2 regions of the Exiguobacterium sp. UBA5002 genome follow, and region 1 is predicted to be linked to the other one. Evidence: riboswitches for the same ligand, from Rfam matches in the RefSeq annotation. Region 1 holds a riboswitch; the other holds the start of a gene.
The links. A riboswitch is a leader RNA that binds a small molecule or an ion and turns the genes downstream of it on or off. The one in region 1 is predicted to bind S-adenosylmethionine.

Region 1 (3,123 bases):
ATCGCAACACGTCAGAAAGTCATCTCGACGTATTTCGCCACTTGTCGGTCCATCAAGTATAATTCGATCTGTTCACGATAGGCTTTATAGTGGTCGGATGCGATATGCGCTTCAAGCGCTTCTTCGTCCCGATACACTTCATACAGCATGAATTGATGCTCATCCTCGATCGATTGGTGCAAGGAATAACGTAAGCATCCTTCTTCTTTTTGTGAAGCATGATAAACCGTTTGTAAAATCGGGAAGACTTGATCCGCAAGTCCAGCTTTGATGGTAAGTACAGCATTAACGACGATTTCTCCCATGTTACATTATCCCCTTTCGTGATTACCTGTATCTGTACCCATTTTCACGAAAAGACACACGTTAAAGGAGCTAGAACATGCAAACTCAACTTTTTGAAGCACTCGAACAATTCGAACCGACGATGATCGCATTACGCCGTGATTTCCACCGCCATCCGGAACTATCCTTCCAGGAAGTCCGCACACCAGAACGGATTGCCGCCTTTTACGCAGAACAAAGCATTCCTCATCAAACAGCCGTCGGAGGTCGTGGTGTCGTCGCGACGATCGAAGGCAAACAGCCTGGTCCGACGATTGCTGTCCGTGCCGATTTTGATGCTTTACCGCTTCAGGAAGAGACGACGCTTGCCTTCCGGTCGATCCATCCCGGGGTCATGCATGCTTGTGGACACGATGGTCATACGGCGATGGTGATGGCCCTTGCTGCTACGCTCTATCCGATACGCGATCAATTGCAAGGAACGATTCGGATCATTCACCAGCATGGCGAAGAGGTCTTCCCCGGCGGAGCAATCCAAATGATCGAAGCCGGCGTCCTCGAAGGGGTCGATGCAATTTTCGCGACACATCTCGAAAATGATTTACCAGTTGGCACGATTGGGTTTCGGGAAGGACATACATTGTGTGCGATCGACGAATTCGAAATCATCGTCCATGGTCAAGGTGGGCATGCCCAGGCACCGCATAAAACAAAAGATGCTCTCGTCGCTGGAGCGCAACTCGTCTGTAACTTACAACATCTCGTTAGTCGACGGGTCGATCCGTTTGAGCCGGCTGTTCTCGCAATCGGTTCTTTCCATGCAGGAACAGCACCAAATATCGTTACGGGTGAGGCACGCATTGTCGGGGAAATCCGAACGTTCAACGAGACACTGCGGCATCAGCTCCGGCAAGAAGTCGATCTTGTCGCTAAGACGACGTGTGCCGGCATCGGTGCTTCGTATTCGATTGACTTCACGACTGGTTACCCGGCGCTCTGGAATCACCCGGACGAGACAAAGCTCGTTCAGGAAGCTGCTGCTTTCTTACCGGAAGCATCCGTCCGGGCACTCACACCAATGATGGCTGCGGACGACTTCGCACATTACTTAACACACGTCCCGGGTAGTTATTTCTTTACGGGTTCTGGCTATACGGACGGTCGCGTCAACTATCCGCAGCACCATCCACAGTACGAGATCAATGAACAAGCGTTGTTGATCGGTGCGAAGACACTTGGAGCAACCGTTTTACGTGCCTTAAATTCTAAGGATTGACTTTATTTCTTTGTGAATGGTATCATCACAACAATGATAACGAATGACATCAACTTCATATACCCTTATCAAGAGTGGACCGAGAGATCTGGATCGATGACGTCCCAGCAACCTGCGCATAGCAAGGTGCTACGACCAGCAAAGCGAAAGCTTTGGTTGATAAAAAGCGGCGACTCCTTTTGCAACCAAGCGAAGGAGTCGTTTTCGTTTTCTCGCTGTCAGACATACAATGGGGATTTCCCACGGAGAGGAAGAGACAGATGGAAAAAGCAACATTTGCAGGTGGATGTTTTTGGTGCATGGTGACACCATTTGAAGAATTACCAGGAATCGAGGGAATCGTATCAGGTTACATGGGCGGACACGTCGATAACCCGACGTACGAGCAAGTCAAAACAGGAACGACGGGACATCTCGAAGTCGTCCAAATCACGTTTGATCCGAGCCTGTTCCCGTACGAGCGTTTACTTGAACTCTACTGGCCCCAAACGGATCCGACGGATGCAGAAGGTCAATTCCAAGATCGCGGTACGCAGTACGCGCCAGCAATCTTCTATCATACGGATGCGCAGCATGAAGCTGCGATTACTTCTCGTGACGCTCTTGCTGCAAGCAACCGTTTCAAACAGCCAATCGTGACGCGGATTGATGCCGCTTCTGAATTTTATCCAGCGGAAGAGTACCATCAAGACTTCCATAAGAAAAATCCAGAACACTACAAAAAAGATCGTGCTGCTTCTGGGCGCGATGCTTTCATCGAACAGGAATGGAAAGATACGACGACGGTCTAATTCAAAAAATGCATATAAAAAACAGGTCAGTAAACATTTGTTTGCTGACCTGTTCCATTGTTATGAAAAAAATAAGTCATGAAACACGTTCTACTTGATCCTTCGCCCTCTCTTCCGGCGCGACGACTTGATACCGCTTCAAAACGAAGATCCCACATACCATGACGGCGAGACCGACGAGCTGACCGAACGATAAATCAATTTGTGGTAAACCGAACCAGCCGAACGTATCAACAGCAAGAGCAAAGCTTAACTGCGAAATCAGAACGACAGAGATCGCGATGGACGGACCAAGCAACTGAATCCCACGCATGACACAAAAAACGACGCCGACACCGACAAGTCCACCAAACCAATAGAGTGGCGATACGTTTTGGATCTGTCCGATTGTTCCACCACGAAACAGAACATACGTGACACTTGCTCCGATGAAACCGACGAAGAAGACCAGCGTCGTTGTCGCCCAAGCACCGAACGCGTCACTCATCCGAGCATTCAATACCGTCTGTAAACTGATTAACATCCCTGCCAACACGGCACACACGATTCCTATTACCATGTTCGTTCCTCCTTACTCATAGCTGTTACCGTTCGCCTTCTCGCGAATCCGCTCCAAATCGACGATGATGATTTTCCCGCGTCGTCGAACGAGAATCTCCTCTTCACATAATTTCGTGATGATCCGGTTGAGATGGCGATAACTCGTTCCAAGCCAGTCAGCGACGTCATGCAGGTTCGACGTCCGCATCTCCTGATAAAACAAACTGTCAC
Region 2 (3,123 bases), on a different contig from region 1:
AAAAAATGAATTTTGATTTCCGGAAGTCAACCCTTTTTCTCAATACCGTTTCGAGCTATACTCGTTAAAGTGACTATTTTTAGAGGACGGTGTCGGACGATGATGCATGTAATAAATCAGTACGGCTGGATCGAAGTAATTTGTGGTAGTATGTTTTCCGGGAAATCGGAAGAGTTGATTCGTCGTGTCAGACGGGCACAGTACGGCAAACTGCCCGTTCAAGTATTCAAGCCGGCAATCGACGACCGGTACCATGAAGAGCATGTCGTCTCTCACATCGGAAATTCCGTCGTGGCGATTCCAATGGCGACGAGTCGTGATCTCTATGCAGCAGTAGCGGAAGAAACACAAATTGTCGGAATTGATGAAGTTCAATTCTTTGATGATGAGATCGTTCAAGTCATCGAAGCACTTGCGCAAGACGGAAAACGCGTCATTTGTGCAGGACTCGATCAGGATTTCCGGGCAGAGCCATTTGGCAAGATGCCGGAATTACTGGCGCGCGCAGAATTTGTGACGAAACTTCAGGCGATCTGTCTCTCATGTGGCGATCCGGCTTCCCGGACACAACGTTTGATTGATGGAAAACCAGCGAACTATGATGATCCGATCATTTTAGTCGGCGCTTCAGAATCGTATGAGCCACGGTGCCGCCACTGCCATGAAGTGCCAGGAAAGCCGAAGCCGCTCCAAACGATGCAACACCAAAAAGGATAAACAAAAAAGACGAACCGATGATGGTCGTCCTTTGATGTAACAGCTGTTCGCTTCTAAGTGAAGACGAATAGCTGTTTTTTTTTATCCCGTTTCCTGTGAGAAACGACTCGAGCGTTCGATGAAACGAATCGTCTCACGCACGATCAAATCCTGATCATGATCGAGGGTCGCGACGTGGTACGAGTTGAGGAGACAGTAGATTCGTTTATCATTCGTCCCGATGTGCTGGTGCAGATAATCCGAGCTCGACGGCGGAACGACGTGATCGGTCGCCGAGTAGAGAATCAATGTCGGCAGGAGAATGGATCCGAGGCGTCCTTTTGTCTCATCCATTAGACGGACGAGTTCGAACGCACAACGGCTCGGAACGAGGTCATAAATGATTTCGAAGGCTGCTCGCTTAATGTCCGGTGCCCCTTCCGGTAAGTACTGTGGACCGTCCTCGAACGAAAGTGCTTCATAGGATGGAACGGAGAGTGCGGCATTGATCGTAATGATGCCGGCAAACGGAATGCCGTCAGCAGCGAGCGACAACGCAAGCGTCGCACCCATCGATTGACCGATGACGAAGACTTGATCGCATGTTTCTTGTAAACGTTCATAGCCGTCTTGCAGGCTTTGCTTCCAACATCGAGCAGTCGATTGTTCAAACTCGCGGACGTTCGTTCCATGTCCACGTAAGCGCGGGGCATAGACGGTAAAACCTTCGGCAGCAAATGCCTCACCGACGTCCCGGACACTCTGCGGAGTGGCGTTAAAACCATGACAGATTAGAATGCCGATCGGTCCACCTTGAAGATAAAATGCTTCAGCACCAGTCAATACAGGATAGTTCATCATTACTATTTTTCCTCCATTCATGAAAAAAACTCGTCGACGTCACTGCTTGGACGCCCACGAGTTTTTCACCGTATCATCCAAAGCCGCGCTTTGCTGGTCGGAGCACCTTACAGATTGCAGGTTGCCGTGAAGTCATAGAGCCAGGTCTCTCGTTCACTCTTGATAAATATCATATTGGAATTGTCGGATTAATCATTGAAACGATGGTAGCACGACCGAAAATGACTTGTCAAATCGTTCTTGACGAATCATGATCCGTTCAGTAAGCTAACTCATAACTTGTTCATCCATCGATATGCGCCAAATGGATTATTTTTGAAAAGTTGGTTGACTTTTAAAGGTTCGACCCGTAATGTAAAAATTAGTTTTACGACATAAGCAACAACACAACAACACACATACGAATTTCATACCGCAATACTTATCCAGAGAGGTGGAGGGACTGGCCCTACGAAACCTCGGCAACAGACTCATTATGAGCACTGTGCCAATTCCATCAGACAGATGTCTGAGAGATGAGTGGAGTGGATTCTGCCACTGTGCGGATCCAGGTCTCTTCTTGTTTCTCAAGAAGGGACCTTTTTTGTTGAATGAAGGGGGAAAACGGAATGATTGCATTTCATCAAGTCAAAAAAACGTACGTCACGAAAGATCAGACGATTGCAGCGCTCGACGGTGTCGACCTGACGATCGAAAAAGGTGAAATCTTTGGGGTCATCGGTTTTAGCGGTGCCGGGAAAAGTTCACTGCTCCGCTGCGTCAATCTGTTAGAACGACCGACGTCAGGAACGGTGACGGTCGATGGGGAAGATTTAACGCAACTGTCTCCGAAAAAGTTACGCCAAGCAAAACAACGGATCGGGATGATCTTTCAGCACTTCAATCTGTTGAATGCGAACACGGTCTTTACGAATGTCGCGAAACCACTCGTTCTCGCAGGCGTCAAGAAAGACGAAATTCGCCGCCGGGTGACGGAGTTACTCGAATTCGTCGATCTCGCGGACAAAGCAGATCATTATCCGGATCAATTGTCGGGTGGGCAGAAACAGCGCGTTGGTATCGCCCGGGCACTCGCGACGCAACCTTCCGTCCTTTTATGTGACGAAGCGACGTCAGCACTTGATCCCCAGACGACACATCATATTCTTCAGTTATTAAAACGGATCAATGCCGAGTACGGGATCACGATTCTCTTGATCACCCACGAGATGGGCGTCATCCGGGAGATTTGCGACCGGGTCGCCGTCATTGAAGCTGGAAAGTTGATCGAGTCAGGAACGGTCTTTGATGTCTTTTCAAACCCGCAGACTGAGACAGCGAAAAATTTCGTTCGCTCCGTCATGCATGACGAGATTCCAGCGTCGATTCGTCAGTTGATCGAGTCCCGGAATGCGAATCCAATCTATAAGATTCACTTCCTTGGACATCACACCGGACAACCACTCTTATCGCAAGTCGCAAAACGCTTCGACGTCGATGTCAATATCCTGCACGGTAGCATCACGGAGTTGCAGGATACGCCGTTCGGCACATTACTCGTTGAACTGATCGGTGAGACGACAGAAG

Region 2: linked by a shared signal. The riboswitch ahead of B4C70_RS06500 (alpha/beta hydrolase) and the one ahead of msrA (peptide-methionine (S)-S-oxide reductase MsrA) in region 1 are both predicted to bind S-adenosylmethionine.

The regions. Positions count from the first base shown of each region.
Region 1 covers NZ_DGYQ01000031.1:26,400-29,522, reverse strand. Annotated here, with positions in the region: gene B4C70_RS09535 (putative quinol monooxygenase) at 12-305, opposite strand; gene B4C70_RS09530 (M20 metallopeptidase family protein) at 383-1,561, shown strand; SAM riboswitch class I at 1,624-1,727, shown strand; gene msrA (peptide-methionine (S)-S-oxide reductase MsrA) at 1,822-2,352, shown strand; gene B4C70_RS09520 (DMT family transporter) at 2,429-2,911, opposite strand; gene B4C70_RS09515 (Crp/Fnr family transcriptional regulator) at 2,924-3,123, opposite strand, start outside.
Region 2 covers NZ_DGYQ01000023.1:106,848-109,970, reverse strand. Annotated here, with positions in the region: gene B4C70_RS06505 (thymidine kinase) at 103-717, shown strand; gene B4C70_RS06500 (alpha/beta hydrolase) at 799-1,557, opposite strand; SAM riboswitch class I at 1,625-1,726, opposite strand; SAM riboswitch class I at 1,976-2,079, shown strand; gene B4C70_RS06495 (methionine ABC transporter ATP-binding protein) at 2,166-3,123, shown strand, end outside.